4 regions of the Leclercia sp. AS011 genome follow, and region 2 is predicted to be linked to each of the others. Evidence: predicted binding sites of a transcription regulator. Region 2 holds the regulator's gene; each other region holds the start of a gene.
The links. Region 2 encodes CRP, which controls carbon source genes, mostly activating them, when cyclic AMP is high. Its sites were predicted from a motif close to ATGTGANNNNNNTCACAT; they were not measured.
Positions count from the first base shown of each region.

Region 1 (7,971 bases), on a different contig from region 2:
TTTGCAACTCGCGGGCAATTTTATCCACGCTGTGCTGCAAGTTTTTGCTCTGACGCAAACTGTCATACACCAGTTCAGGAATTTCAGGCATTTTTTCAATCCAGAACGGCGCTTTCTCTTTCAGGGAGCGCACCAGCGCTGGCAGACCCACCTGATCCTTGATCCAGGATTCAAGGAAGGGTTTTGCCGTTTTCCATAAGTCTAACTGAGGATAGAGCTGCCGCCCCACCCCTTCAACGTAAAGTAATGTTTTCTGGAGTAAAACTAACTGGGGCTGCACTTCCATATTAAAGCGGCGGGCGGTATTGAACAGGTTCAGCAGCACATGGCCGAATGAGATCTCCGCCAGCGGCTTCTCGAAGATAGGCTCACAGACCGTACGAATGGCGAACTCAAACTCTTCAACGTTGGTATCCGGCGGAACCCAGCCGGAATCGACGTGCAGCTCGGCCACTTTGCGGTAATCGCGGTTGAAGAAGGCGATAAAGTTCTCGGCCAGATAGCGCTTATCTTCTTTGTTCAGCGAGCCGACGATACCGCAGTCGATGCCGATATACTGCGGATCTTCAGGGTGCTCGTAGCTGACGAAGATGTTGCCTGGGTGCATGTCGGCGTGGAAGAAGCTGTCGCGGAACACCTGGGTGAAGAAGACCTGTACGCCACGCTCGGCCAGCAGCTTCATGTTGGTGCCCTGCTTTTCCAGGGTCGCGACGTCCGAGACCGGGATCCCGTAAATACGCTCCATCACCATCATGTCCTGGCTGCAATAGTCGGAATAGACCTCCGGCACATACAGCATCGGGCTGTTTTCAAAGTTGCGGCGCAGCTGAATGGCGTTCGCCGATTCACGCAGCAGGTTCAGCTCATCAATCAGCGTCTTTTCATATTCGCGCACCACTTCCATCGGGCGCAGACGGCGGCCATCCGGCAGCAGACGCGGCACCCAGCGGGCCAGGCGGTAGATGAGCTTCATGTCGGCTCTGATGATCGGCAGAATGTCCGGGCGGATCACCTTAATGACCACCTCTTTGCCATTCTCTTTCAGCCGCGCGGTATGAACCTGCGCAATGGAGGCCGAAGCCAGCGGCTGAATGTCGAAGTCATCAAACCAGGTTTCAACCGGGATATCGCCCATCGCTTTTTCGATCTGCTGCTTAGCCAGCTTGCCATCGAAGGGGGCAACTTTATCCTGCAACATCGCCAGCTGATCGGCGATCATCGGCGGGAACAGATCACGACGGGTAGAGAGCATCTGGCCAAATTTGATCCAGACAGGCCCCAGCTCCTGAAGCGCCAGACGCAGCCGTTCACCCAGCAGTTTGTCCTGATGGCGATTGGGCATCCAGAATAGCGTTCGCCGCCAGAGACGCAGCGGCAGTGTGATGCGCATTCGGGGGATTAGCTCGTCGAGCCCGTAACTCAAAAAGGTGCGGATGATAAAGTAGAGGCGCCGAATTTCACCAGGCGTCATTTGCCCTCCAGTTTTTCAAGCCGTTTTGTCAGTGCATCAACCGCACGCTCAACCGCGGCAGTCTCTTCTGCAAACCATGCCGCTTCCAGCGGCCCCGGCGCCATGCGCCATTCCTCGGTTAACACTTCCGCGGCATAGCGCTGCTGGCGCTGAAAACCTTTCTTCAGCAACGAGGCGCCGCCACGCAGCACTTTACCGATCCCCTCAGCGGCAATATCGCCGGTCCAGGGAGCCAGCAGTTCTGCCGGGTCGAACTCGGCCAGATCGGCCAGCGCGACAAAGTTTTGCACTACCTGGATATCGCCTTCAACTTCCAGCTCGCCGCTGCGGATCAGGGCGGTAAGCTGCTGGCGATCGCGCAGTTTGGGCAGCGTGTTCAGATGAGTGATGACGGAGCAGTCGGCCTCGCCTTCCCATTCGCCGAGCACGTCGAGCTGACGCTCGCTGAATACCAGCACCAGCGGCGTCGAAAACTCTTTTAATACCACCCGCAGCACTTTGCCGTTCAGACGCTGACGCGCCGTTTTCAGCGCGGGAGACCGGTACAGAAAGGTATTCAGTACGTTTTCCACACCGGCTGTGATCAAGGGTTTAAACGGCATTTGCCACCTCCACTCAGAACTTATAACCGCGATGCAGCGCGACAACGCCTGCCGTCATGTTGAAGTAGTCAACATTGTCGAAGCCCGCATCCTGCATCATGGCTTTTAGGGTGTCCTGATTAGGGTGCATACGGATGGATTCGGCCAGGTAGCGGTAGCTGTCTGCGTCATTGGCCACCATTTCGCCAATACGCGGCAGAATGTGGAACGAATAGGCATCGTAGGCTTTGCTCAGCGGCTCAATAATCGGTTTGGAGAACTCCAGCACCAGCAGGCGTCCACCTGGTTTCAGCACGCGGTACATGGAGCGCAGCGCTTTCTCTTTATCGGTGACGTTACGCAGACCGAAAGAGATGGTGATGCAGTCAAAGGTGTTATCCGGGAAAGGCAGCGCTTCCGCGTTCGCCTGGACATATTCAACGTTGCCAACCACGCCAATATTGCGCAGCTTTTCACGCCCCATTTTCAGCATGGAGTCGTTGATATCAGCCAGCACAACGCGGCCCGTTTCGCCCACCAGACGCGAGAATTTCGCCGTCAGGTCGCCGGTGCCGCCGGCCAGATCCAGCACGGTTTGTCCACGACGCACGCCGCTACAGTCAATAGTGAAGCGCTTCCACAAGCGATGAATGCCGAATGACATCAGGTCATTCATTACATCGTACTTCGCCGCCACGGAATGGAATACGTGGGCCACCATGTCAGCTTTCTGCGCTTTAGCGACAGTCTGAAAGCCAAAGTGCGTTGTGTCTTGTGAATCTTCAACCATCTCAGAGCCTGCTTATCAGTCAAATGTTCGAGAAGTGTAACAGATTGGGCGCATTTGCCCTACGATTCAACCACCCCGGGAATAACGCTCCAGGGGGTCTGCCGACGCCTGCGCGCCTGCTAAGGTGTTGTTTGTATTTTGAACTGGCCCGTCACTGCGCAGCCGGTACTCCTCATCCTGCGATGTGGCCTGCTCAACCAATTCCGGATTAATCTCGCGTTTAACGTCCACGCCAAGGCTGCGGAACGATTCAGCCTGAGCCAGCAGGTTACCGCGCCCGGAGGCCAGCTTTTTCATCGCCTGGCGGTAGTTGTCCTGAGCGCGATCCAGGCTCTGCCCGACCGACGACATATCGTCGACGAACAGACGCATTTTGTCGTACAGGCGGCTGGCTCGATCGGCAATCTGCTGGGCATTGCGGCTCTGGTGCTCATAGCGCCACAGATTGGCAATGGTGCGCAGCGCCACCAGCAGCGTGGTAGGGCTGACCAGCATAATGTTGTTTTTTAGCGCCTCGGAGATCAGCTCCGGCTGGCGGTCCAGCGCCAGTAAGAAGGCCGGTTCAACCGGGATAAACATTAGCACATAGTCAAGCGAACGCAGGCCGGGCAGCTGCTGATAGTCTTTACGCCCCAGCAGGCGAATATGGTTACGCACCGAGGCGATATGCTCCTGCAGCGCCGACTCGCGGGTGTAGTCATCTTCGGCGTTAAAGTAGCGCTCATAGGCCACCAGGGTCATTTTGGCGTCGATGACCACGTCCTTCTCCTGGGGCAGACGGACAATGACGTCGGGCTGCATCCGCGCGCGGCTCTCGGTTTCAATGCTGACCTGGGTTTGATATTCGTGGCCCTCGCGCAGGCCGGAGGCTTCCAGCACGCGGGTCAAAACCACCTCCCCCCAGTTGCCCTGGGTTTTATTGTCGCCTTTCAGCGCCCGGGTGAGGTTGATGGCCTCCTGCGCCATCTGGGCATTCAGCTGCTGGAGGTTGCGGATTTCATGGGCCAGCGTGTGGCGTTCACGCGCCTCCTGACCAAAGCTGTCCTGCACCTGGCGACGAAAGCCGTCCAGCTGTTCGCGCAGGGGCGACAGCAGGCCGTTCAGGCTCTGGCGGTTTTGTTCCTCGACGCGGCGGTTACTCTGCTCAAAGATGCGGTTGGCAAGGTTTTCGAACTGCTCGCTCAGGCGCTGCTCGCTATTGATCATCTGGCGGATTTTGTCTTCCGCATGCAGCTGGGTGGACTCCAGCCGGGTGGTGACTTCACGCAGGTCGGCTTCCAGCGAGGTGTTGATATCCCGCAGATTGCGCAGCTCGTTGTTGAGCAGCTCGCATTCGTCACGCCAGTGCCCGCTCTGGGCGATGTTCTGTCGCAATGCACTGAGATCGGCCACCATCTCTTCACGTTCGGCAAGCTGATCGGCCTTCTGTTGCGCATGCTGATAGCTGGCGAGCAACCAGCCCACACCGACGCTGACCAGCGCAATAACGGCATAAAAAAGGATGGAAATATCCACGACGCCCCCTGCATCAAGGTATGACCCGCACAAAATAGAATTGTGCTGTATAAACGTCCAGTTTGAAAAGGGTTTTCTGCGAGGCGCTACGCAAAGAAAAAGGCCGAACAGGTCGGCCTTTGGCAAAGAAAAGGGGAAATTACAGCAGGCGGCGGGCCGCTTCCACCACGATTTTCACCGCGTGGCTTTCGGTCTGCTTCATGGTCTCGGCGTTCGGGATCTCTTGCTGGGTACGGTTAACAATCACACCCGCAACCATACCGGCACGCAGACCCTGGCTTGCGCACATGGTCAGCAGGGTGGCAGATTCCATTTCGTAGTTCATCACGCCCATAGACTGCCACTCTTCCATCGAACCCTTGAAACGGCTGACTACGCGACCGGAGAAGGTGTCGTAGCGCTCCTGGCCCGGGTAGAAGGTATCAGAGGAGGCGGTCACGCCAACGTGAGTGGTCGCACCGACGGATTTCGCGGCTTCCACCAGCGCGGTGGTGCACTCGAAATCGGCCACTGCCGGGAACTCCATTGGCGCAAAGTGCAGGCTCGCGCCGTCCAGACGCACGGATGCGGTAGTGACCAGGACGTCGCCAACGTTGATGTGCGGCTGGATCGCACCGGTGGTACCGATACGCAGGAAAGTACGGATGCCCAGCTGTGCCAGCTCTTCAACGGCAATAGAGGTAGACGGGCCACCGATACCGGTAGAGCACACGATCACCGCTTTGCCATCCAGCTCTGCCCGCCAGGTCGTGAATTCGCGATGGGCTGCCAGCTTAACCGGCTTATCCATCAGCGCGGCGATCTTTTCCACACGCTCAGGATCGCCAGGGACGATAGCGAGCGTAGCCCCTTGTAAATCGTTTTTAGTGAGGCCGAGATGAAAAACATCAGACTTAGACATAGAAAACTCCTCTGTGGGTCAGTTTGTCAGCAGAAGCAAAGCGGTACTTTACCGAAGGAACCGGCTTAGTTTCGTGACAGACATCACCATGAATAAAATTGATTGCAGTTAATTACCATGAAATAGTGATTAACATCACATTAACGAGTTATATCGTTATCTGTTGCACAAAAGATAGCCTGTTTCGGGCACTGTGGATTGTTAACCTGCGGACTATATTTACTTTTGCGCTAATTGGTACGGAGAATGCCATGACTGGAACATCTGGATTTGCCCCTGCTGCTGATCTGCAAGCCGCAACCGTTGTCACTACCCCCGACGAGGCGATTACCGCCGGGGAGACCTCCATTCCGACTCAGGGCGATAATATGCCCGCTTACCATGCCCGGCCCAAAAATGCGCAAGGGGCATTGCCGATCGTCATCGTGATTCAGGAAATTTTCGGCGTACATGAGCATATTCGCGATCTCTGTCGCCGCCTGGCGCTGGAAGGCTATCTGGCCGTCGCGCCTGAACTCTATTTCCGTCAGGGCGATCCGAATGATTACAGCGATATTCCCACCCTGTTCAGCAATCTGGTGAGTAAAGTACCGGATGCCCAGGTGCTGGCAGATCTTGACCACGTCGCCAACTGGGCGGCGCGCAACGGGGGCGATCCCCATCGTCTGCTGGCAACCGGCTTCTGCTGGGGCGGGCGAATCAGCTGGCTGTATGCCGCGCACAACCCGCAATTGAAAGCCGCCGTAGCGTGGTATGGCAAGCTGGTGGGCGAAAAGACGCTGAATTCACCGAAACATCCGGTGGATATTGCGACCGATTTGAACGCGCCCGTCCTCGGACTCTATGGCGCAGAAGATACCGGGATCCCGCTGGACACGGTAGAGACCATGCGCCATGCGCTACGTGCAGCGAACGCAACGGCGGAGATTGTGGTTTACCCGGGAGCCGGGCACGCCTTCAACGCCGATTATCGTCCAAGCTATCATGCGGAATCAGCCAAAGATGGCTGGCAGCGGATGCTGGCCTGGTTCCAGCAGTACGGCGCTAAAAAAGGTTAAGCGGCTCACACTTCGCTACGCAAAGTGAGGTGACTGTTTGACTTTTAAACACAATCTGGACGATATAAAAAGCACAGGCGTGTAACTACGATCCGTAGGCAAGACCTGAACCCCCTCTCCGTTTTCGAGCGGAGAGGGGGTTCAGGTCTTTTTTTTTGCTCTGGAGACAGGGGCCAGAACATGAACCACTTGCAAACAGCGCTGGAGATCATCGCCCAGGTCGGCGGTGCTGAGAATATCGAACATATCGAACACTGCTCCACCCGCTTGCGGCTGAGCCTGTACGACAATGGCAGGGTCAACGAAGCGGCGCTGGCAAAGGTCGACGGCGTGCTGGGCGTGCGCGTGAACGTGCAGTGCCAGGTGATTATTGGTCACGAGGTGGTGCAGGTCTTTGAGGCGGTGCGCTCGCTGGTGGGCTCCCCTCAGGCGGGCGGGCAACATACGCCTGCCAGAATCAGCCGTGGCGCGCAGGTTATCGATTTCGTCATCAGCGTTTTTCAGCCGCTGGTGCCTGCCATTGCCGGTGGCGGGGTTCTGAAATCGCTGCTGCTGTTGCTGGACGTGATGGGCTGGCTCAGCCGGGACAGTTCGACCTACAAGGTGCTGGATAATATCGGCTCCGCGCCGCTCTACTTCCTGCCGATCCTGGTGGCGATCACCACGGCAATGAAGCTGAAGGTGAACGTGCTGGTTGCCGTCTCGGCGGTCTCCGTGATGGTGCTACCCGCGATGACCAAACAGCTGGCCGACGGGACGGCGTTCATGTCTTTCGATCTGCGCAACGTGGCCTACGCCTCGCAGGTCTTTCCCGCCATTCTGTGCGTGCTCTTTTACGCCCAGACGGAGAAGCTGTTCAACCGCTACTCCCCCGGCGCGCTGCGTATTTTCCTCTCACCGATGCTCTCTCTGCTGGTGACGGTCCCGGTCACGCTGCTGATCCTCGGGCCGCTGGGTTACGAGCTGGGCGCCGGGCTGGCAACGGTAATTTTATGGCTCTATGGCAAACTCGGTTTTGTGGCAACGGGGCTGCTGGCCGCCGCCCTGCCCTTTATGGTGGCCGCCGGGATGCATAAACCGATGCTGCCCTACGCCGTAGCCTCCATGAGCCAGTTCGGGCGTGAGATGCTCTACCTGCCCGCGTCGCTGGCGCACAATATTGCCGAGTCCGGCGCATGTCTGGCGATTGCCCTCAAAAGCAAAGATAAGGTACTGAAATCCACCGCCTTCTCCGCCGGGATCTCCGCCCTGTTCGGCATTACCGAACCGGCGCTGTATGGCGTCACCCTGCTGAACAAAAAAGCGCTCTACAGTGTGATCCTCGGCAGCATTGTCGGCGGGGCCTTTATCGGCTGGATGGCGATTGAGGCCTTTGCCCTCGTCGGCCCGGGTCTTGCCAGCATCTCGATGTTTGTCTCCCCGGATAACCCGATGAACATCGTCTGGGCCTTTGCCGGGGCGGGATTATCCTTTGCCGTGGCCTTTATCAGCGCCCTGCTGCTGTGGCGTGATAAAGCGGCGGAAAACAGCGACGCGCTGAGCTTCACCCGCCCGGTGGAGGGACAGATTATCCCACTCGAGAAGGTTAACGATGACGTTTTCTCCCGCAAAATCATGGGCGACGGCATCGCGATTATCCCTTCCCAGGGCGTGCT
Region 1 covers NZ_JBBCMA010000009.1:13,409-21,379, forward strand. Annotated here, with positions in the region: gene ubiB (ubiquinone biosynthesis regulatory protein kinase UbiB) at 1-1,471, opposite strand, end outside; gene ubiJ (ubiquinone biosynthesis protein UbiJ) at 1,468-2,073, opposite strand; gene ubiE (bifunctional demethylmenaquinone methyltransferase/2-methoxy-6-polyprenyl-1,4-benzoquinol methylase UbiE) at 2,087-2,842, opposite strand; gene rmuC (DNA recombination protein RmuC) at 2,909-4,357, opposite strand; gene udp (uridine phosphorylase) at 4,497-5,258, opposite strand; gene WFO70_RS21255 (dienelactone hydrolase family protein) at 5,510-6,316, shown strand; gene WFO70_RS21260 (beta-glucoside-specific PTS transporter subunit IIABC) at 6,497-7,971, shown strand, end outside.
Region 1: udp (uridine phosphorylase) is a predicted target of CRP. The motif match lies at 5,382-5,399, and genes of this name have one in related genera.

Region 2 (7,971 bases):
TCATGGTCTGGAGGGCAGCCTGCACAGCCCCTATGCTCACGGCCTGATCCAGGCGGCGAAAGCGCGCGGCTGGCTGGGCGTCGTAATGCACTTTCGCGGATGCAGCGGCGAACCCAATCGCCAGAAACGCATCTATCACTCCGGCGAAACGGAAGATGGCACCTGGTTCCTGCGCTGGCTGGCAGAGACCCACGGCCCGGCCCCTACCGCGGCGGTAGGCTATTCGCTGGGCGGAAATATGCTCGCCTGCCTGCTGGCAAAAGAGGGCGACAACATCCCGCTGGACGCCGCCGCCATCGTCTCTGCTCCGTTCATGCTGGAGCACTGCAGCTATCATATGGAGAAGGGCTTTTCGCGTGTTTATCAGCGCTATCTGCTGAACTTGCTCAAAGCCAATGCGGCACGCAAACTGAAAGCTTACCCGGATACGCTGCCGGTCAGTCTGCAGCAGCTGAAGAAAGTGCGCCGCATCCGCGAATTTGACGATCTGATCACCGCCAAAATTCACGGCTTTGCCGATGCTATTGACTACTATCGTCAGTGCAGCGCCATGCCGGTGCTGAGCAAGATCACCAAACCGGTGCTGATTATTCACGCGAAAGACGATCCCTTTATGGATCATCACTCAATACCGGCGCAGGCGTTTCTGCCCGCTAACGTGCAGTACCAGCTGACCGAACATGGCGGGCACGTGGGCTTTGTCGGCGGCACGCTGCGTCGCCCGACCATGTGGCTGGAAACGCGTATCCCGGACTGGCTGACCACATACCTGGAACCGATAAGATGATTATTCCCTGGCAAGATCTGGCTCCCGAAACGCTGGATAATCTGATTGAAAGCTTTGTGTTACGCGAAGGCACCGATTATGGTGAACAGGAGCTTTCGCTTGAGCAGAAGGTCGCCGACGTCAGGCGCCAGCTGCAAAGCGGTGAGGTGCTGGTCGTATGGTCCGAGCTGCACGAAACCGTCAACATCATGCCTCGCAATCAATTTCGCGGTTAACCGCGACCTCTTTCCACTCAGGGAGTTGCTATGTCCGCCAGACATCCGGTTATTGCCGTTACAGGGTCGAGTGGTGCAGGTACCACCACCACCAGCCTCGCTTTTCGTAAGATCTTCTCCCAGCTGCATCTGCGCGCCGCGGAAGTGGAAGGCGACAGCTTTCACCGCTACACCCGTCCTGAGATGGACATGGCTATCCGCAAAGCCCGGGATATGGGCAAACACATCAGCTACTTTGGCCCGGATGCCAACGACTTTGGCCTGCTGGAGCAAACCTTCGCCGAATACGGGCGAAGCGGCACCGGCCAGGCGCGCAAATACCTGCATACCTATGACGAAGCGGTCCCCTGGAACCAGGTGCCGGGCACCTTCACCCCCTGGCAGCCCCTGCCGGAACCCACCGACGTGCTGTTTTATGAAGGCCTGCATGGCGGGGTGGTGACGCCACAGCACGACGTGGCGCGCCATGTCGATCTGCTGGTAGGTGTAGTCCCTATTGTGAACCTGGAGTGGATCCAGAAGCTGACGCGGGATACCAGCGAACGCGGCCACTCCCGCGAGGCGGTGATGGACTCCGTGGTGCGCTCGATGGAGGATTACATCAACTTCCTGACGCCGCAGTTTTCCCGCACCCACATTAACTTCCAGCGCGTCCCGACCGTGGATACCTCTAACCCCTTTGCTGCCAAAGGCATCCCGTCGCTGGACGAGAGCTTCGTGGTGATCCATTTCCGCAATCTGGACAATATCGATTACCCCTGGCTGCTGGCGATGCTGCAGGGTTCGTTTATTTCGCACATCAATACGCTGGTGGTCCCGGGCGGGAAGATGGGGCTGGCGATGGAGTTAATCATGACGCCGCTGGTGCAGCGGTTGATGGAAGGCAAGAAGATCGATTGAGGATTTTTGCCCGGTGGCGCTACGCCTACCGGGCAATGGGATTACGCCCCGATCACTTCATACGAGTGGGTAATCTTGACCGCTTTCTCCAGCATCAGCGCCACGGAGCAGTACTTCTCGGCTGAGAGATCCACCGCACGGGATACCGCCGCGTCTTTCAGCTCTTTACCGGTCACCACGAAGTGAAGATTGATATGGGTGAACAGGCGCGGTGCCTCTTCACGACGCTCTGAGGTCAGTTTTACTTCGCAGTCAGTCACATCATGACGCCCTTTTTGCAGGATCGACACCACGTCGATCGCGCTGCATCCGCCTGCCGCCATCAGGACCACTTCCATCGGACTTGGCGCTTTGTCACCGGAGTTGCCATCCATCAAAATCTGGTGCCCGGAAGCCGACTCACCGAGGAACGTTAACCCTTCAACCCATTTCACACGTGCTTGCATTTGTATTAACTCCAGGAGTGCATTTTTCCTGACAGATTACGCGTCAGTAACAATTCTGACAACGGAAGTCGACCTGCATCAAGCTGAAGCGAGACACCAGGAGACAGGCGGCAAAAGCTATGCTAAAACAGTCGAGATGCTACAGTAATACATTGACGTTGCACATGTATGCAGAGGACATCACACATTACAGGCTGCTAATTATTGTGACAGCCAGTCCCCAGGCAGGGGAAAGAATTCGATTGTAACCCCAGAGTACAGGTACAGAGCCAGACTCTGGAGACAGCTTATAACAGAGGATAACAGCGCATGGTGCTTGGCAAACCGCAAACAGACCCGACTCTCGAATGGTTCTTGTCTCATTGCCATATTCATAAGTACCCATCGAAGAGCACGCTGATTCACCAGGGTGAAAAAGCGGAAACGTTGTATTACATCGTCAAAGGCTCAGTGGCAGTGCTGATCAAAGATGAAGAAGGTAAAGAGATGATCCTCTCTTACCTGAATCAGGGAGATTTCATCGGCGAACTGGGCCTGTTTGAAGAAGGTCAGGAGCGTAGCGCCTGGGTTCGTGCTAAAACTGCCTGTGAAGTGGCTGAGATCTCTTATAAGAAATTCCGCCAGCTGATCCAGGTCAACCCGGACATCCTGATGCGCCTCTCTTCGCAGATGGCTCGCCGTCTGCAGGTCACGTCCGAGAAAGTGGGTAACCTCGCCTTCCTCGACGTAACGGGCCGCATCGCTCAGACCCTGCTGAACCTGGCGAAACAGCCAGACGCCATGACCCACCCGGACGGTATGCAAATTAAAATTACCCGTCAGGAAATTGGTCAGATCGTCGGATGTTCTCGTGAGACAGTGGGTCGTATCCTGAAAATGCTGGAAGATCAAAACCTGATTTCTGCCCACGGTAAAACCATCGTGGTTTACGGAACACGTTAATTCCGCTAAAACGGCGTGGCATCGCAGGATGACACGCCGTTTTTGTCTCTATCCCCATGTGGCGCAGGCTCATTTATCACCCGGAAGTTAACTACGCACTGCGGCAAACCCTGGTGTTGTGTCTCCCCGTGGCTGTGGGTTTGATCTTCGGTCATCTGCAACAAGGTCTGCTCTTTTCTCTCGTTCCTGCCTGCTGCAACATTGCCGGTCTGGACACCCCGCATAAACGCTTTTTTAAACGCCTGACCATTGGCGGCTGCCTGTTCGCCGGCTGTAGCCTGGCCGTGCAGCTGTTGCTGGCCCGGGATATTCCGCTGCCCCTCATTCTGACCGTGCTGGCGATGACGCTGGGGGTCACGGCTGAGATCAGCGCCCTGCATGCCCGGCTGCTGCCCGCCTCGCTGATTGCGGCTATCTTTACCCTGAGTCTGGCGGGGAACATGCCGGTCTGGGAGCCGCTACTCCTCTATACGCTGGGCACCCTCTGGTACGGGCTGTTTAACTGGTTCTGGTTCTGGATGTGGCGCGAACAGCCGTTGCGAGAGTCGCTGAGCGTGCTCTATCAACAGCTGGCAGAGTATTGCGAAGCCAAATACACCCTGCTGACGCAGCACACCGATCCTGAAAAATCGTTGCCGCCGCTGCTGGCCCGCCAGCAGAAGGTGGTGGACCTGATCAGCCTCTGCTATCAGCAGCTGCATATGCTGGCGGCCAACAGAAATCATGAATACAAACGCCTGCTGCGCACCTTCCAGGTGGGGCTGGATCTGCAGGAGCACATCTCCGTCAGCCTGCATCACCCGAAGGAGGTGCAAAAGCTGGTGGAGCGCAGCCACGCCGAAGCGGTGATCCGCTGGAACGCGCAGACCGTTGCGGCCCGTCTGCGGGTGCTGGCCGACGACATTCTCTATCATCGCTACCCCACCCGTTTCTCTATGGACAAGCAGCTTGGCGCGCTGGAGAAAATCGCCCGTCAGCACCCTGATAACCCGGTGGGGCAGTTTTGCGCCTGGCACTTCAGCCGGATTGCCCGCGTGCTGCGCACGCAGCGTCCGCTCTATCCGCGCGACCTGATGGCTGACAAACAGAAACGGCTGCCGCTGCTCCCCGCCCTGAGAAGCTACCTGTCGCTAAAATCTGCCGCCCTGCGTAACGCGGCGCGCATCAGCGTGATGCTGAGTATCGCCAGCCTGATGGGCGTGGCGCTGCACCTGCCAAAACCCTACTGGATCTTAATGACCGTGCTGCTGGTGACGCAAAACGGCTACAGCGCGACGCGGGTGCGAATTCTCCACCGGGCGGCCGGGACCCTGGCGGGACTGATTATCGCCGGTGTCACTCTGCACTTCCACGTCCCGGAGGGGTACACCCTTGCCGGCATGCTGATGGTAACCCTGGTGAGCTACCTGATCATTCGCAAGAGCTACGGCTGGGCGACGGTGGGCTTTACGGTTACGGCGGTGTATACCCTGCAGCTGCTGACCCTGAACGGCGAGCAGTTTATTATCGCCCGGCTGGCCGATACCCTGATTGGCTGCCTGATTGCCTTCGGCGGGATGGTCTGGCTGTGGCCGCAGTGGCAGAGCGGGCTGCTGCGCCAGAACGCTCACGACGCGCTGGAGGCCGATCAGGAGGCTATCCGCCTGATCCTCAGCGACGATCCGCAGCCGACACCCCTGGCCTGGCAGCGCATGAAGGTCAACCAGGCGCACAACGCCCTGTTCAACTCCCTCAACCAGGCGATGCAGGAGCCGGGCTTCAATTCGGCGTATCTGGCGGATATGAAGCTGTGGGTAACGCACAGCCAGTTTATCGTCGAGCATATCAACGCCATGACGACGCTGGCGCGGGAGCATACGATGCTGACGCCAGATCTGGCGCAGCGTTATCTGCAGTCGTGTGAAATTGCGCTTCAGCGCTGTCAGCAGCGTCTGGAGTATGACGCGCCGGGTGAGAGTGGGGACAGCAATATTCTGGAAGCGCCAGAGACCCTGACGCAAGGCCCCATGAGCACGCTGGAGCAACACCTTCAGCGCGTACTGGGGCATCTGAACACCATGCACACTATTTCGTCAGTGGCATGGCGTCAGCGTCCGCATCATGGGATCTGGTTGATCCGGCGTTTGAAGCGCACGCCGTATTAACGTTTGTGCCCGGCGGCGCTACGCTTGCACGGGCCTACGCCTGAACCACGCGCTTCACCGCCTGCGCAAAGCGGCTCATCCCTTCGTCGATATCCTCGCTCTCCACCAGCAGCGACGGCGCAAAGCGCATCACGTCCGGCCCGGCGTTGAGGACCATCGCCCCTTCACTGGCGGCGGCATAGAGAAAATCGCGCGCCCGGCCTTTGTATTGCGGTTTCAGCTCAGCGCCAATCAACAGGCCCATGCCGCGGATATCGCTGAAAACATCATATTGGGCATCGATCTGCTGGAGGTGCTTCACAAACTGCTCGCGTTTCGTCTTAACGCCGCTCAGCACCGCCGGGGTATTGATGATATCGAAGGCCGCGCCTGCCACCGCGCACGCCAGGGGATTTCCGCCGTAGGTGGAGCCGTGTGAGCCCACGTGGAACGCCGAGGCGATATCCTGGGTGGTGAGCACCGCGCTGACCGGGAAACCGCCGCCGAGCGCTTTAGCGCTGGTCAGGATATCCGGCGTCACGCCGTAGTGCATATAGGCAAACAGATCCCCGGTACGGCCCATGCCGCTCTGCACTTCATCAAACACCAGCAGGGCCTGATGCTGGTCGCACAACTCGCGCAGCCCTTTCAGGAATTCCGGCGTCGCCGCCGTCACGCCACCTTCGCCCTGGATCGGCTCAACCACCACCGCGCAGGTGTGATCGTCCATCACCGCTTTTACCGCATGCAGATCGTTAAACGGCACGTGAATGATGTCGGCCGGTTTCGGGCCAAAGCCATCGGAATACTTTGGCTGACCGCCCACGGTCACGGTAAACAGCGAGCGGCCGTGGAAGGCGTTGTGAAAGGCGATGATTTTGGTTTTGAACGGGCTGTGGCGGGTGGAGGCGTAGTAGCGCGCCAGCTTAAAGGCCGTTTCGTTGGCTTCGGTGCCGGAGTTCATAAACAGCACGCGCTCGGCAAAGGTGGCGTCGATAATTTTACGCCCCAGACGCAGCGCCGGTTCGTTGGTAAAGACGTTGCTGGTGTGCCACAGGGTTTCACCCTGGGTTTTGAGCGCCTCGACCAGCGCCGGGTGACAGTGGCCTAGCGCCGTCACCGCAATACCGCCCGCAAAATCAATGTACTCTTTACCCTGCTGATCCCAGACGCGGCTGCCTTTGCCCTTCACCGGGATAAACTCAGCCGGTGCATAAATTGGCAGGATAACTTCATCGAATGTTGCGCGCGTAATTGCAGATTGTTCAGTTGCCATGTAACCCCACCCTTTTTTAAGCAAGAAGCAGAAGTGAAAATATAATCACGAAATATGCTTAAAAAATCACTTTATGGCAACTAAAAATCAACGCTGGAGGAAATTAGCCAACAGCTGATGTCCCTGTTCGCTGAGAATGCTTTCCGGGTGGAACTGCACCCCTTCCAGATCCCATTCCCGGTGGCGGATACCCATAATCTCCCGGGTCTCGCTCCAGGCCGTCACCTCAAAGCAGTCGGGTAAGGTGGGCGGATCAATAACCAGGGAGTGATAGCGGGTCACGGTCAGGGGATTGTTGAGGCCAGAGAAGACCCCCGTCCCATTGTGCGTCACCGGAGAAGTTTTGCCGTGCATCACTTTGGCGGCACGGACAATGGTCGCGCCAAAGACCTGGGCGATGGCCTGGTGCCCGAGGCAGACGCCGAGGATCGGCAATTTACCGGCATAGTGCTGGATCACCGCCAGCGAGATCCCGGATTCATCCGGCGTGCAGGGGCCGGGAGAGATCACGATTTTCTGCGGGTTCAGCGCCGCGACCTCTTCCAGAGAAAGCACGTCGTTGCGCCGGACCACCACCTCCGCCCCCAGCTCGCAAAAATACTGGTACAGGTTCCAGGTGAAGGAATCGTAGTTATCAATCAGCAGAATCATGGCGGCTCCCGAAAAAATGGCCGCCCTATTCTACTCAGTTTCCCGGGCTTCGCTCACCACTTTGCTGAAGATTGTATTCAGCGCGCTCAGATCCCCCATCGCACCGCTCTGGTTGGCCTGGGCCCACTCTTCAGGGTCAATGTCACGCCAGTCGAGTTGATATCCGGCATGGATCGCCAGCTGTTCAAAGAAGATGCGCTGCACAATCCCGTTGCCGATGCGGAACGGATGCAGGACGTTGATTTCGCAATAGTAGTGGCTGAGGCGGTTAATGAACTCATCTTTCTCCAGCCCGACGAGATATCCCTCCTCCTCCAGATCCTGCATCAGGGCATTGCCCTCTTTTTCGATATAGGCGAAGTGGCAGAAGCGGGTATCGCCCTGGTAAATGTCCATCTCACGAATATCGCCCGCCCAGTCAAAAATATCCTGGTAGAGATGCTGGTGGATAGCGCACAGGTGCGGCAGACCGCGCAACAGCGGCCCGAGGCTCAGGGTGGCGGCACGCAGCGCGGTGAATTCATAGGCTGCCTGCGCAAGACGTTCGGCCTGACGAATGCCCAGCCGGTTACGCATCACGTTCAGTTCCGGGTAGAGGTAAGGATCGCGATCGTTGCCGTATTTATCGCTC
Region 2 covers NZ_JBBCMA010000007.1:178,609-186,579, reverse strand. Annotated here, with positions in the region: gene WFO70_RS20605 (hydrolase) at 1-787, shown strand, start outside; gene WFO70_RS20600 (YheU family protein) at 784-1,002, shown strand; gene WFO70_RS20595 (phosphoribulokinase) at 1,033-1,902, shown strand; gene WFO70_RS20590 (OsmC family protein) at 1,944-2,348, opposite strand; gene crp (cAMP-activated global transcriptional regulator CRP) at 2,658-3,290, shown strand; gene WFO70_RS20580 (YccS/YhfK family putative transporter) at 3,347-5,434, shown strand; gene argD (bifunctional acetylornithine/succinyldiaminopimelate transaminase) at 5,469-6,689, opposite strand; gene pabA (aminodeoxychorismate synthase component 2) at 6,777-7,340, opposite strand; gene WFO70_RS20565 (putative adenosine monophosphate-protein transferase Fic) at 7,371-7,971, opposite strand, start outside; gene WFO70_RS20560 (YhfG family protein) at 7,963-7,971, opposite strand, start outside.

Region 3 (7,971 bases), on a different contig from region 2:
CGCGGGCGGTCACCAGCTCGCCGATGGCGGTCAGGGTGATACCGAACTCCGCAGCGGTCGCCTGGACTTCGGCTTCTGCCTCCGGGGTGACCGCCAGCAGCAGGCCGCCGGAGGTTTGCGGATCGCACAGCAGATCGCGCCACTCGGCAGGCATCTCACCCATCAGGTGACCGTAGCTGGCGAAGTTACGCTGGGTGCCGCCCGGTACCGCGCCCTGGGCAATATAGTCTTCCACGCCCGGCAGCTTCGGCACGTCCTGATACCAGACCTGGGCCTGCACGCCCGCCCCCTGGCACACTTCGCTCAGGTGGCCCAGCAGGCCAAAGCCGGTGACGTCGGTCATCGCCTTCACGCCGTCGATATTGGCAAAGGCGGCCCCGGCGAGGTTCATCTGACACATCACCTCCGTCGCCAGGCCTTTGTGCTCCGGCTGCAGCAGGGATTTTTTCTCGGCGGTGGTGAGCACGCCAATGCCCAGCGGCTTGGTGAGGAACAGCTTGCAGCCCGCCTCGGCGGTGCTATTGCGTTTCACGCGCTCGGTTGGCACCACGCCGGTTACCGCCAGGCCAAAAATCGGCTCCGGGGCATCAATGGAGTGACCACCGGCCAGGGCGATCCCCGCCTGCTGGCAGGCAAAACGTCCGCCCTCGATCACCTCGCGGGCGATCTCCGGGGCCAGGGTGTTGATCGGCCAGCCGAGGATCGCAATCGCCATGATCGGCTTGCCGCCCATGGCAAAGATATCGCTGATGGCGTTAGTGGCGGCAATACGCCCGAAGTCGTACGGGTTGTCGACAATCGGCATAAAGAAATCGGTGGTGCTGATGATGCTGGTCCCGTTGCCTAAATCGTAGACTGCGGCATCGTCGCGGGTTTCGTTACCCACAAGCAGGTTCGGGTCGACAAACTTCGCCTGCTCGCTATGCAGGATGGTTTCCAGCACTTTGGGGGAAATTTTACAACCGCAACCGGCTCCATGGCTGTATTGCGTCAAACGAATGGCTTGCTCGCTCATGACAATCTCCTTTCATTACAATTGCACTATGTTAGCGCTCATTCCATTAAGTGATAAGTATGACTGTCTGAATTCTGCTGCAGTTGTTCAGGATCCAGACAGTTTTTGCGCGGAAGATCAGAAACGGGTGACAAAGGGGGCGGTGTCGGGCACGGAGACCGTGGTCGAGGCTTTCAGCTGCGGGGTCCCCAGATAGAGGAAACCGACGATTTTATCGTGTGCGCCGCAGTTCAGGCCTTCGCGCACCACCGGGCTGTCGGTCAATGCGCCGCTGCGCCAGATACCGTTATACCCCTGAGCGACGGCGGCCATCTGCATCGCCATGACCGCACAGCCGGCAGACATCTCCTGCTCCCACACCGGCACCTTGTGCTGCGGCTGGCATTTGGCGACCACGGCGATAATCATCGGCGCGCGGAATGGCGCGTTACGGGCTTTTTCAATCGCCTTTTCATCCTGCCCGGCGGCCACGGCTCCTTTCTCCAGCAGAGTGCTGAAGCGGTCGCGCCCTTCCCCTTCGATGATAAAGAAGTGCCACGGCTGTAAGGTGCCGTGATCCGGGGCACGCATCCCGGCGCGAAGAATATTGTCCAGCTGTTCGCCTGCCGGGGCGGGCTCCGCCAGACGCGCTGCGCTTCGGCGGTTAACAAGCAGTTCGAGTGCATCCATGGGGTTACTCCTGTCTTGAAATTTACTCAAAATTAACACGACGGCAGATTTTGTTACAGCCTGGCAGGCGATTCCTGCTGACAAGTGGCGGTCGGGTCATTACGATAGCCCGACAACACCGTCCAGTGGCGACGGGAAGGTAATTATCTGGACAGGGAGAATACATGCGAACCCTCTGGCGACTGTTTGCCGGCTTTTTTAAATGGACGTGGCGACTGCTTAATTTCGTCCGCAACCTGGTGATGAACCTCTTCTTCATTCTTATTGTGATGGTTTGCGTCGGCGTCTGGATGCACATCAGCGCCAGCAGCCAGGCCCAGAGCGCCGGGCGCGGGGCGCTGCTGCTGGATATCGCCGGTGTGGTGGTTGATAAGCCCTCCACCAGCAACCGACTGGGCGTGTTGGGCCGCCAGCTGTTTGGCGCCAGCAGCGACCGCCTGCAGGAGAACTCGCTGTTTGATATCGTCGACGCCATTCGTCAGGCAAAGGACGATCGCAACATTACCGGCATCGTGCTGGATCTGAAGAACTTCGCCGGGGCGGACCAGCCGTCCATGCAGTACATCGGTAAAGCGCTGCGTGAGTTCCGCGACAGCGGCAAACCGGTGATCGCGGTGGGCGATAACTACAGCCAGGGGCAGTACTATCTGGCGAGCTTTGCCAATAAAGTGTGGCTCTCGCCGCAGGGCACCGTCGATCTGCACGGTTTCGCCACCAATGGCCTCTATTACAAATCGCTGCTCGATAAGCTGAAAGTCACCACCCACGTTTTCCGCGTCGGGACTTACAAATCGGCGGTTGAGCCGTTTATCCGCGACGATATGTCCCCGGCCGCCCGCGAGGCGGACAGCCGCTGGATCGGCGAGCTGTGGCAACACTATCTGGCGACCGTCGCCGCCAACCGCCAGATCACCCCGGAGCAGGTCTTCCCGGGTGCGCAGGGCGTGCTGGATGGGCTGCGTAAAGTCGATGGCGATACCGCGAAATATGCTCTCGACAACAAGCTGGTGGATGCCCTGGGCTCCAGCGCCGAGATTGAAAAATCCCTGACCAAACAGTTCGGCTGGAGCAAAGAGGACAAGAACTTCAGCGCCGTCAGCTTCTATGATTATCAGCCGAAAAAACCGGCCGATACTGGCGACAGCATTGCCGTGGTCTTTGCGAACGGGGCGATCATGGATGGCGAAGAGACGCCGGGCAACGTCGGGGGCGATACCACCGCCTCGCAGATCCGCGACGCGCGTCTCGACCCGAAAGTGAAAGCCATTGTCCTGCGGGTTAACAGTCCGGGCGGCAGCGTCAGCGCCTCGGAAGTGATCCGCGCGGAACTGTCCGCAGCCCGCGCCGCCGGTAAACCGGTGGTGGTCTCCATGGGCGGGATGGCGGCATCCGGTGGCTACTGGATCTCAACCCCGGCGAACTACATCGTAGCGAACCCGAGCACCCTGACCGGTTCTATCGGCATCTTCGGCGTGATTAACACCGTAGAGAACAGCCTCGACTATCTGGGCGTGCATACCGACGGGGTGGCGACCTCGCCGCTGGCAGACGTTGCCATTACCAAAGCGCTGCCGCCGGAAGTGTCACAGATGATGCAGCTCAGCATTGAGAACGGCTATAAGCGCTTTATCACTCTGGTGGCCGACTCCCGTAAGCAGACCCCGGCGCAGATCGACCAGATCGCTCAGGGCCACGTCTGGACCGGCCAGGATGCCAAATCCAACGGGCTGGTGGATAACCTGGGCGATTTCGATGACGCCGTAGCCAAAGCTGCCGAACTGGCGAAGCTGAAGCAGTGGCATATCGACTTCTATCAGGATGAGCCGACCTTCTTTGATATGGTGATGGACAGCTTCTCCGGCTCGGTCAAAGCCATGCTGCCGGACGCGCTGCAGGCGTATCTGCCGGCACCGGTTGCAACGGCGGCGAAGGCGGTGAAAACAGAGGGCGACAAGCTGGCCGCCTTCAACGATCCACAAAACCGCTACGCGTTCTGCCTCACCTGCGCGAACGTACGTTAATCCCCATCCCCTCTTCCGCGAAGAGGGGATTTTTCTTTGAAGCCCAAGAACATTACATCATGCAAAAGAAATCAATCTATGTGGCCTATACCGGCGGTACCATCGGTATGCAGCGCTCGGAAAATGGCTATATCCCGGTTTCGGGCCACCTGCAACGCCAGCTGGCGTTAATGCCGGAGTTCCACCGTCAGGAGATGCCGGACTTCACCATCCACGAGTACGATCCGCTGATGGACTCTTCCGATATGACCCCGGAAGACTGGCAACATATCGCCGATGACATCAAGGCGCACTACGATCAATATGATGGCTTCGTGATCCTGCACGGCACCGACACCATGGCGTTCACCGCCTCGGCGCTCTCCTTCATGCTGGAAAACCTCAGCAAACCGGTGATTGTCACCGGCTCGCAGATCCCGCTGGCGGAGCTGCGTTCCGACGGGCAGATCAACCTGCTCAACTCGCTGTACGTGGCGGCCAATTTCCCGATTAACGAAGTGAGCCTGTTCTTCAACAACCGTCTCTACCGCGGCAACCGTACCACCAAAGCCCATGCGGACGGTTTTGACGCCTTTGCCTCGCCGAACCTCACTCCGCTGCTGGAAGCCGGGATCCATATTCGCCGCCTGGGTACGCCTCCGGCACCGCATACCTCCGGCGAGCTGGTGGTGCATCCCATTACCCCTCAACCGATTGGCGTGGTGACCATCTATCCGGGTATCTCCGCCGATGTGGTGCGTAACTTCCTGCGCCAGCCGGTAAAAGCGCTGATCCTGCGCTCCTACGGCGTGGGCAATGCCCCGCAAAACGGCGAGTTCCTGAAGGAGCTTCAGGAAGCCAGCAACCGCGGCATCGTGGTGGTGAACCTGACCCAGTGCATGTCCGGCAAGGTGAATATGGGCGGTTATGCCACCGGGAACGCCCTGGCGCAAGCGGGTGTCGTGAGCGGATTCGACATGACGGTAGAAGCTACCCTGACTAAACTTCACTACTTACTGAGTCAGGATCTGGATGTGCAGTCGATTCGTACCGCAATGATGCAAAACCTGCGTGGCGAACTGACGCCAGACGAATAAGGAGTGAGCATGAAACAACGTGCCCTGTTACTGGTGGATTTACAGAATGACTTTTGCGCCGGCGGCGCGCTGGCGGTGGCCGAAGGCGACAGCACGGTGGACATCGCCAACGCCCTGATTGAGTGGTGCAAAGCCCGCGGCGAGGCGGTGGTAGCCAGCCAGGACTGGCATCCGGCGGATCACGGCAGTTTTGCCAGCCAGCACAACGTCGAGCCCTTCACCCAGGGCGAGCTGGACGGTCTGCCGCAAACCTTCTGGCCCGATCACTGCGTGCAGCACACGGAAGGCGCTGAGCTGCATCCCCTGCTCAACAGCAAAGCCATTGATGCCATCTTCCAGAAAGGGGAAAACCCGAACATTGACAGCTACAGCGCGTTCTTTGATAACGGCCACCGGCAGAAAACCGGGCTGGATCAATGGCTGCGCCACCACGAGATCGTGGAGCTGATTGTGATGGGGCTGGCGACCGATTACTGTGTGAAATTCACCGTGCTGGATGCATTGCAGCTGGGCTACCGGGTGAACGTGATCACCGACGGCTGTCGCGGGGTGAACATTCAGCGCCAGGACAGCGCCCAGGCGTTTATGGATATGGCGGCGGAAGGTGCCACGCTGTACACCCTGGCGGACTGGCAGGAGACGCAGGGCTGATCGTCTTATGCCGGGTGGCGGCTTCGCCTTACCCGGCCTACCTGACCCGTAGGCCCGCACAAACGTAGCGCCGCCGGAAACAACCAGCCCTCTCCTGAGGAGAGGGCGTTAATCTGCAGGGTTACTGCATTTTTAACGTAGCAATTGGCTTCGGCGCGATGCCGAAATCCTCTTTCAGCTGTTGCTTACTCTTCATCACCATCTGACCCTGGGTATCGATAGTCATGTGCTGCGCATTGGTGTTATTGCGCGCCTGCCACAGCATCACCAGCTGCAGGCAGTTCTCTTTCTGCCCGGCGGTTAGCGCCACGCCGTCGGCCCACTTCCCCAGTTCAACCGCAGTGACCAGACGCTGATAAACCTCCGGCGTCATGCCGTTAATCATCTCTTCAATATTCATGTTAAATCGGGCTCCGAAGGAATAATTTGCTGAATCGATTTTTCAGCCTTTCGTCTGGTCACCATTCTGCTCATCGGTGAAGCTTAAGGAGGCGGAATTGACGCAGAAACGCTCACCCGTTGGCTGAGGGCCGTCCGGGAAGACGTGACCGAGATGTGCGTCACAGTTTCCACAGCGAATCTCAATGCGCTCCATACCGTGGCTGAAGTCCTTGAGATAGTGAATGGCCTCTTCACTGACCGGTTCATAAAAGCTCGGCCAGCCGCAGCCAGAATCGTATTTGCTCTGGGAGTTGAACAGCGCAGCGTCACACACCAGGCAGTGGTAGACACCATCCCGCTTGTTATGCAGCAGACGCCCGGTAAATGGGGGTTCCGTACCGTGATTTTGCGTTACGTAGAACTGCATTTCGGTGAGGTTTTTTTTCAGTTCATCCGGGTTTTGTTGATTCGACATAGGCTTACATCTCGCAGTTGAAACAGACAACTTTTACCCTCGATTCTAACAAAACATTAACACTGAAGTATGAACTTTTGATCTAAACTTACTCGTTGCGCAGAGGTAGGCAGACAAATGTGATCTACTCCACGTTTTTATGTGGTCAGCCCTTTAAAATCCCGTGCGCAGGCCCCATATGGGTGCAAGCTCCAAGGGAATGTGAGGTAGGTCAATCGAGCAAAGGTAGTGCTAAGGATTGATTTGTCGCAATGATTGACACGATTCCGCTTGACGCTGCGTAAGGTTTTTGTAATTTTACACGCAACCTTTTATTCACTAACAAATAGCTGGTGGAATATATGACTATCAAAGTAGGTATCAACGGTTTTGGCCGTATCGGCCGTATTGTTTTCCGTGCTGCTCAGGAACGTTCTGACATCGAAATCGTTGGTATCAACGATCTGTTAGACGCTGACTACATGGCGTACATGCTGAAGTACGACTCAACTCACGGTCGTTTCAACGGCACCGTTGAAGTGAAAGACGGCCACCTGGTTGTCAACGGCAAAACCATCCGTGTTACTGCTGAAAAAGATCCAGCTAACCTGAAGTGGAACGAAATCGGTGTTGACGTTGTTGCTGAAGCAACCGGTATCTTCCTGACCGACGAAACTGCGCGTAAGCACATCACCGCTGGCGCGAAAAAAGTTGTTCTGACTGGTCCATCCAAAGACAACACCCCAATGTTCGTTAAAGGCGCTAACTTCGAGAAGTATGCTGGCCAGGACATCGTTTCCAACGCATCCTGCACCACCAACTGCCTGGCGCCACTGGCTAAAGTTATCAACGACAACTTCGGCATCATCGAAGGTCTGATGACTACCGTTCACGCTACCACCGCAACTCAGAAAACCGTTGATGGCCCGTCTCACAAAGACTGGCGCGGCGGCCGCGGCGCAGCTCAGAACATCATCCCATCCTCTACCGGTGCAGCTAAAGCTGTAGGTAAAGTACTGCCAGAACTGAATGGCAAACTGACTGGTATGGCGTTCCGCGTTCCAACTCCAAACGTATCTGTTGTTGACCTGACCGTTCGTCTGGAAAAAGCAGCAAGCTACGAAGAAATCAAGAAAGCCATCAAAGCGGCTTCTGAAGGTGAAATGAAAGGCGTTCTGGGTTACACCGAAGACGACGTTGTTTCTACCGATTTCAACGGCGAAGTGTGCACTTCCGTGTTCGATGCTAAAGCAGGTATCGCACTGAACGACAACTTCGTGAAACTGGTTTCCTGGTACGACAACGAAACCGGCTACTCTAACAAAGTTCTGGACCTGATCGCTCACATCTCCAAATAAGTTGAGATGAGAAACTGATCCAAAAAGGCGACCTCGGTCGCCTTTTTTTATGGCATTAGAGACAGAGGACTGCGTAATGATAAAAACAATTTTTGCACTTCCGGTAGTCGAACAACTTACCCCTGTGCTTTCCCGCCGCCAGATTGACGATGTCGAAGTCATCGTGGTTGAGCATCCGCAGGTGCAGGCATCGGTTGCCCTGCAGGGCGCGCATCTGCTCTCCTGGCAGCCAGAAGGCGAAGTGGAAGCGCTGTGGCTGAGCGACATCACCTCCTTCAAAAAAGGGGCAGCAATCCGCGGCGGCGTGCCAATCTGCTGGCCATGGTTTGGCCCGTCCGCCCAGCAA
Region 3 covers NZ_JBBCMA010000001.1:1,618,481-1,626,451, forward strand. Annotated here, with positions in the region: gene selD (selenide, water dikinase SelD) at 1-1,015, opposite strand, end outside; gene WFO70_RS07615 (NAD(P)H nitroreductase) at 1,133-1,684, opposite strand; gene sppA (signal peptide peptidase SppA) at 1,849-3,705, shown strand; gene ansA (asparaginase) at 3,765-4,781, shown strand; gene pncA (bifunctional nicotinamidase/pyrazinamidase) at 4,791-5,432, shown strand; gene WFO70_RS07635 (YeaC family protein) at 5,554-5,832, opposite strand; gene msrB (peptide-methionine (R)-S-oxide reductase MsrB) at 5,875-6,288, opposite strand; gene gapA (glyceraldehyde-3-phosphate dehydrogenase) at 6,630-7,625, shown strand; gene WFO70_RS07650 (D-hexose-6-phosphate mutarotase) at 7,702-7,971, shown strand, end outside.
Region 3: msrB (peptide-methionine (R)-S-oxide reductase MsrB) is a predicted target of CRP. The motif match lies at 6,406-6,423, and genes of this name have one in related genera.

Region 4 (7,971 bases), on a different contig from region 2:
AACCCCGACTATACTCAGCACCTTGTCCCGTGCGCTACGATTCATTTCCGCCCTATATCCCTGCTTTTTATGTGCCTGTAATCATGAAGGCCGGATGCTTTGCTAAACAGGTGATTACGTTGCATGAATCATGCGAAGTTAGCAACTGACTTTTAACACCAATAACCTAATATTTGGTTATGCCGATAATATTTGTCCGTAAGCCAAACTGAAAGTATTCGTTTGCTGTTTATTAAGTAAAATAAATACTCGTTTAGAAAGCCAGGCACCCGGATTACGCAACAGAATGTCGTCGATTAAGTCAAACTACCGACAGCGTGAAAAAAGCGCAACTTCATCATGAGATTTTGTGCTATTTATCCCATGATAATGATTAAAGTGATTTATAAATAATCAACCGCGACGATTGTTTTTCCTCTGCCCGCGCGTTTGGCATCATAAAGTGCCTTATCTGCGCTAATGAGTAATGAGGAAGTATCGTGCCGGGCACTGCTCACCTCGACCACCCCCGCGCTAAAGGAGAGGATCAGCGTCCGGCTGCCGACGTTAAGCGGCGTCCCGGCCAGCGCCTGGCGAAGCCGGGCAGAGAGCTGTACCGCCGCGCCGCTGCGGGTCTTCGGCAGCAGCAGTAAAAATTCCTCTCCGCCCACCCGCCCCAGCGCTGAGCCGGGCGGGATCAGCCCCCGCAGGCAGTCACAGAAGTGCACCAACGCGGCATCTCCCACCAGGTGCCCCCACTGGTCATTGATCTGTTTGAAGAAATCCAGGTCAAACATCAGCACCGAGAAGTGGCTGTCGGCCTCCTGCCGCTGGCTGGCCTCCAGGGCAGCGGCAATCTGCTGCAGGATGGCAAAGCGATTTAAGCAGCGGGTCAGATCGTCGGTCATGGCCTTCATCTCCAGCTGCCGCTCTGCTTTTTTGCGGGCGGTGATATCGAGCCCGATATTGAGAATTGAGCCGTCCGGCAGGGAGATGTTCGACCACAGGATGGTGAGCTGCATTCCGTCCCGCCGTACCGGATGCCATTCATACATATCGTTCAGCGGAGTGGTGTTAACCGACTCGTGCACCCGACGGCGCACCTCCGGGTCAGGATAAAACAGCGCCAGCGGATCGGCATAAGCGTTGATCTCCGCCATGGTCCAGCCAAATACCTTTTCGCATTCGGCATTCCACAATACGCAGCGGCTATTCCTGTCGAACGAATTCATCAGCACCGGTGCCCGTTCAAACAGCGTTTTGTACTGGGCGATCATCCGCTGCATCTCTTTGGCCGTGCGCTCCCGGGCGACGAGACCGGTGACAAAATCCTTCAGCTTTTCCACCAGGATAATCACCACCTCTTTCAGCACGGTGAGGGTGTTTTGCGGCTGCGTAAACCCCAGGAAGAAATAGCCCTGCTGATGCGGTGCCATTTTACACAGCACCCCGGACTGTAATTGCTGATGGCCCGGATGTCCGGGAGGAAATATCAGCGCACCCAAATTCTCTTTCCAGCCGATGACCCGCCATGAACGGCGATGGCGCTGCAATAACAGGCTGGCAAGAAACGCATTAATTTCCAGCGGATGGCAGGTTAATTTCCCGGCACTGACAAACTGCGGCTGACCCGTATCATCCTGCATCATCACCCAGCTCAGTTGAGCGTCAAAGGTATGATTAATCGTCTCCAGCAGAGACGTTAAGGTGGCATGGGATGATAACTTTGGCATTAATTTAGCTAATGCGTGCAGGGCCCGGGTACTGTCATTACTATTCTCTCGATTTACTTGCTTCATTGTTTATTCGCAGCTCATTAACGAGACAGAAATACCGCAACGAATTAATCAGGAATAAAGTGATAGTCAGTCAGCATAAATTAATACTGACGATCTTACAGGGATGCGTGTGTAAAAATAAAATGACAAATAATAATAACCAGCAAAAAGGTCAAGCCTGATTTATTTATTACGAACGGAGTAAGCAACCGGAAGAAGCATAAGCCATAGCCCTGAGGCTGTAAATATTGTACATCCGCTCCCGGCCTGTACATGTTTTCTTATCTCAATGAATTATCAGCAAAGTTATCGTAATTACACCGGTTAGCAGGCTAAATATATATTTTTGCTAACTATAACCGTTGTGACTACAGGGTTAATTCAGGCCATTTTTATGCATTTGCCCAGTGGCGAATAAAAGAACAAATGTGATATAGTTCACACATCTTATGTAACAAGAAACATTGTTTCATTGTTGTGAGTCTGAGCCTGCCGATAGCCAGTTTGCCACAGTGTGTGGGCAACGTCGCGCTTTACCCGGCGGCGGTTATCTTTGAGGATCCTATTATGGCAGCTATTACCACCGGTGTTGTGTTTGCACGCTGGGAGTTGTTGAGCGCGGTGCTGATGTTTCTGGCCAGCACGCTGAACATTCAGTTTCGTAAATCAGATTACACCGTGCTGGCGGTGGTGAGCACCTGTCTGGGTCTGGCGGCGGCATGCTGGTTCGCGACCGGCCTGCTGGGCATCACCCTGCTGGATGTAGCCGTTATCTGGAACAACGTTAAAGCGGTAATGGTTGAGGCGATGAGCCATACACCACCAGACTGGCCGATGATGTACACCTAGTGAATAAAAAAACCCAGACGATGTCTGGGTTTTTTGTGGTTGCGAAACGCAGGTTCTGTTATCAGAACGGGATGTCGTCGTCGAAATCCATTGGCGGTTCGTTAGACTGCGCCGGTGCAGACGGCTGCTGCGGACGGGACTGTGCGCCGCCGCTGAACTGGTTGCCGCCCTGTGGCTGCTGAGGCTGACCCCAACCGCCCTGCTGCTGGCCGCCACCTGCTGGTGCGCCACCGCCCTGACGGCCACCCAGCATCTGCATGGTGCCGCCGACGTTAACCACCACTTCGGTGGTGTATTTTTCTGCGCCGGACTGATCGGTCCATTTGCGGGTACGCAGCTGGCCTTCGATATAGACCTGGGAGCCTTTACGCAGATATTCACCGGCCACTTCAGCCAGTTTGCCAAACAGCACAACGCGGTGCCATTCGGTCTGCTCTTTCATCTCACCGGTCGCTTTATCGCGCCAGGATTCGGACGTCGCCAGCGTAATGTTGGCCACTGCACCACCACTCGGCATATAGCGTACTTCCGGGTCCTGGCCCAGATTACCGACGAGAATCACCTTGTTTACGCCTCTGCTGGCCATGATCGTGTCTCCTGAAAACGTGTCTGAAAATAGTGTAAGCGCGCGAGTGTACCATTTCCACGTGGTCTTCCGATAGTTTCGAAGCATCTTCCAGAGTTCTCACGAGGGTTACATTGTTGCACAAGTAATCAGAATTTGCATTCCAATACTGTATATCCAGCCAGGTCAATTTGTGTCATAATTAATCGTTTCTGCCGGTTGTCCTTCAAACAAACCAGGCATTCCGTGTATCTACCTACCGGGAAAGGTGAATGGATAAGATAGAAGTTCGGGGCGCGCGCACCCACAATCTCAAGAATATCAACCTCGTTATCCCTCGCGACAAACTGATCGTCGTGACCGGGCTTTCAGGCTCAGGCAAATCTTCACTGGCTTTCGACACCCTGTATGCCGAAGGGCAGCGTCGTTACGTTGAGTCTCTCTCTGCCTATGCGCGTCAGTTCCTGTCGCTGATGGAAAAGCCTGACGTCGACCATATCGAAGGGCTGTCGCCTGCCATCTCTATTGAGCAGAAGTCGACCTCCCACAACCCGCGTTCCACCGTCGGGACCATCACCGAAATCCATGACTACCTGCGTCTGCTGTATGCCCGCGTGGGCGAGCCACGCTGCCCGGATCACGATGTTCCGCTGGCGGCCCAGACCGTCAGCCAGATGGTGGATAACGTGCTGGCCCAGCCGGAAGGCAGACGCCTGATGCTGCTGGCCCCTATCATTAAAGAGCGTAAAGGCGAGCACACCAAAACGCTGGAGAACCTGGCCAGCCAGGGCTATATCCGCGCCCGTATTGACGGGGAAGTGTGCGATCTCTCCGATCCGCCAAAGCTGGAGCTGCAGAAGAAACACACTATCGAGGTGGTGATCGACCGCTTTAAGGTGCGTGACGATTTGACCCAGCGCCTCGCCGAGTCGTTCGAAACCGCGCTGGATCTCTCCGGCGGTACGGCGGTGGTGGCCGATATGGACGATCCGCAGGCGGAAGAGCTGCTCTTCTCTGCCAACTTCGCCTGCCCGGTTTGTGGCTACAGTATGCGCGAGCTGGAACCGCGTCTGTTCTCGTTCAACAACCCGGCGGGTGCCTGCCCGACCTGTGACGGTCTTGGCGTGCAGCAGTATTTCGATCCTGACCGGGTGATCCAGAACCCGGAGCTGTCGCTGGCGGGCGGCGCGATCCGCGGCTGGGATAAGCGTAACTTCTACTATTTCCAGATGCTGAAGTCGCTGGCTGAACACTACAAGTTCGACGTCGAAGCGCCGTGGGGCAGCCTCAGCCCAACCGTGCACAAAGTGATCCTGTTCGGCTCGGCGAAAGAGAACATCGAGTTTAAATACATGAACGATCGCGGCGATACCTCGGTGCGCCGTCATCCGTTCGAAGGCGTGCTGCACAACATGGAGCGCCGTTACAAAGAGACGGAATCCAGTGCGGTACGTGAAGAGCTGGCGAAGTTTATCAGCAACCGCTCCTGCGCCACCTGTGACGGGACTCGTCTGCGCCGCGAAGCGCGCCACGTGTATGTTGAAAACACGCCGCTGCCGACCATCTCAGACATGAGCATCGGCCATGCGATGGACTTCTTCACCAACCTGAAGCTCTCCGGCCAGCGCGCGCAAATCGCTGAGAAAGTGCTGAAAGAGATCGGCGATCGCCTCAAGTTCCTGGTCAACGTCGGTCTGAACTACCTGACCCTCTCCCGCTCGGCAGAGACCCTGTCCGGCGGTGAAGCCCAGCGTATCCGTCTGGCGAGCCAGATTGGCGCGGGCCTGGTCGGCGTCATGTACGTGCTGGATGAGCCGTCCATCGGCCTGCACCAGCGCGACAACGAACGTCTGCTCGGGACGCTGATCCACCTGCGTAACCTCGGCAATACGGTGATTGTGGTTGAGCACGATGAAGACGCCATCCGCGCCGCCGACCATGTGATCGACATCGGCCCGGGGGCTGGCGTGCACGGTGGTCAGGTGGTGGCGGAAGGGCCTCTGGACGCCATTATGGCGGTACCGGAGTCCCTGACCGGCCAGTACATGAGCGGCAAGCGCAAGATTGAAGTGCCGAAACAGCGCGTGCCCGCCGACCCGGAAAAAGTGCTGAAGCTGACCGGTGCCCGTGGCAACAACCTGAAAGACGTGACCCTGACCCTGCCGGTCGGCCTGTTCACCTGTATCACCGGTGTCTCGGGTTCCGGTAAATCAACGCTGATCAACGACACCCTGTTCCCGATTGCGCAGACGGCGCTCAACGGCGCAACCCTCGCTGAACCGGCACCATACCGCGATATCCACGGTCTGGAGCACTTCGACAAGGTGATCGATATCGACCAGAGCCCGATCGGTCGTACGCCGCGCTCTAACCCGGCCACCTATACCGGCGTCTTTACGCCTGTACGTGAACTCTTTGCCGGCGTGCCGGAATCGCGTTCCCGCGGCTATACGCCAGGACGTTTCAGCTTTAACGTTCGCGGCGGTCGCTGTGAAGCCTGTCAGGGTGATGGGGTGATCAAGGTTGAGATGCACTTCCTGCCGGATATCTACGTGCCGTGCGACCAGTGCAAAGGCAAACGCTATAACCGCGAAACGCTGGAGATTAAGTACAAAGGCAAAACCATCCACGAAGTGCTGGATATGACCATCGAAGAGGCGCGTGAGTTCTTTGATGCGGTTCCGGCGCTGGCGCGTAAGCTCCAGACCCTGATGGATGTCGGTCTGACCTACATTCGTCTGGGCCAGTCAGCGACCACCCTGTCGGGCGGGGAAGCGCAGCGCGTCAAACTGGCGCGTGAGCTCTCCAAACGCGGTACCGGGCAGACGCTGTACATTCTGGATGAGCCGACCACCGGTCTGCACTTTGCCGATATCCAGCAGCTACTCGAGGTGCTGCACCAGCTGCGCGATCAGGGCAACACCATCGTGGTGATTGAGCACAACCTGGACGTGATTAAAACCGCGGACTGGATTGTCGATCTGGGCCCGGAAGGCGGCAGCGGCGGCGGCGAAATTCTGGTTTCCGGCACTCCGGAAACCGTCGCGGAGTGCGAAGCCTCGCACACGGCCCGCTTCCTTAAACCACTTCTGCAGTAGTCAGACTGACAGCTGCTGCCGGGTCATCTCCGGCAGCAGTTCCACCGCCTGCTTGTACGAGGCATCCACCAGGTAGTAAATCTGCGAATCCGGTATCGACCCATCGAGATAGACTGTACTCCAGTGCGCTTTATTCAGGTGCTTGCTGGGACGCACGTCGGTGTGCTGCTGGCGCAGCAGATCCGCCAGTTCCGGGCTGGTTTTTAGCGAGGCCGCCGGACGCCCCTCCACATCTTTCACCATCGCAAACAGCACGTCTGCGACTTTAATCTGGGTTGCCTTCCAGTCACTGTGCACACTCTGCTCCGCACCCGGCTTATTCATGCAGTACTGAAGTATCTCCGAAATTGTCATCATTACTCCCCTTGTAGCGTAGCGATAATTTTGCGCGAACCGCCATGGATACGATGTGCTCCCGGCCAGATCCCCCCGCCAGGTGCCGAGCTGCGCGCGGCTATGTTTCACCGGCAGCTCCGTTTCCTTCTAAGTGTGCAGCAATACGACGAAAGGTAAAACCCGTAGCGGGTAAATCTGCTTAAAAAAGCGTCTTTTCTGCCCGGCTACTCAATATTCTGAATTGACGATCACCTCTTCACCAAAGGCCCCCGCCTGTGGCAGCGGTTTGTAAGTCGAGTTGGAGGCGCGCAGCACCCGAATGCCTCTGGCCCCCGCCTCGCGGGCCGCGGTGATGTCGCTGTCGGCATCGCCGTAGTAAATCTTGACCTGTTTCTGCTCCATCCACTGGGCTTTATTGTTAGTGCCCGCTTTCTCACCGGCAAAAATAACCGGGTTCATGGCCGCGGCGGGGATCAGAAAGGCGTTCTGCAATGCCTGGGTAACGGTTTCGGTTTTCGTGGGATGACGCCCGGTAATAAACCAGATCCGGTCGCCGCGCTTAACGTGCATGGCAATCAGCGCGCGGGCCACCTCTTTCGGTATGCTGAACTCATCCCAGCCGTTGTTCATCTGCTGCCAGAAGGCCGGGTTTTTCAGGTAGTCATCGCTGTCCGGTGACCAGGTCTTTTTCCCCCGCCAGAAGCCCGGACTGGAGAACAGCACGGTGTCATCAATATCAAAGCCTACCGACATGGGCGGGCGGCCTATCAGGCTGTTTTCAATCTGGGCAACGGAGACCCAGTGGATTGGTGCCTGCTCGGCCAGTCTGGCGGTGTTGGTGCCGGTATATAACGACGGAGGTGATGAGGGGCGCGCCGCCACCGGGTGGCTAAGCGAGAGCAACAAGCAGACAGCGCTGAGCGCCAGTGTGATTTTGCGCATTTTTTCCCCTGAATATTCAAACCGTTATTTTTTATTTTGAGCGGATGGTCAAAAACCACCTCGAAAATAACCGTAGCGGCAGGGGAAGGAAAGGGAATTTTTTATCCAATCCACAATAAAAGGAGGGGTATCACAACGCGGGGCTTTACCCATTCCGGCCCCCTTCGCTAACCGAAGGAGGCCGTGAGTAAGTGCTTACATCACAGCGGAAAAGGCCTGCGCCACGCGCTGAACGTTGCTGCTGTTCAGGCCTGCGACGCACATACGTCCGCTGGCAATCAGGTAGACGCCGAACTCATCACGCAGGCGATCCACCTGCTGCGCGCTGAAGCCGGTGTAGCTGAACATGCCGCGCTGCTGCAACAGATAGTCGAAGTTGTGCCCAGGCACCGCCTCTTTCAGCACGTCGACCAGCGTCTGACGC
Region 4 covers NZ_JBBCMA010000006.1:162,048-170,018, forward strand. Annotated here, with positions in the region: gene WFO70_RS19525 (EAL domain-containing protein) at 1-45, opposite strand, end outside; gene WFO70_RS19530 (GGDEF domain-containing protein) at 384-1,712, opposite strand; gene WFO70_RS19535 (YjcB family protein) at 2,325-2,606, shown strand; gene ssb1 (single-stranded DNA-binding protein SSB1) at 2,668-3,192, opposite strand; gene uvrA (excinuclease ABC subunit UvrA) at 3,444-6,269, shown strand; gene WFO70_RS19550 (MmcQ/YjbR family DNA-binding protein) at 6,270-6,623, opposite strand; partial or broken gene WFO70_RS19555 (secondary thiamine-phosphate synthase enzyme YjbQ) at 6,626-6,740, opposite strand; gene aphA (acid phosphatase AphA) at 6,834-7,547, opposite strand; gene tyrB (aromatic amino acid transaminase) at 7,743-7,971, opposite strand, start outside.
Region 4: WFO70_RS19535 (YjcB family protein) is a predicted target of CRP. The motif match lies at 2,184-2,201, and genes of this name have one in related genera.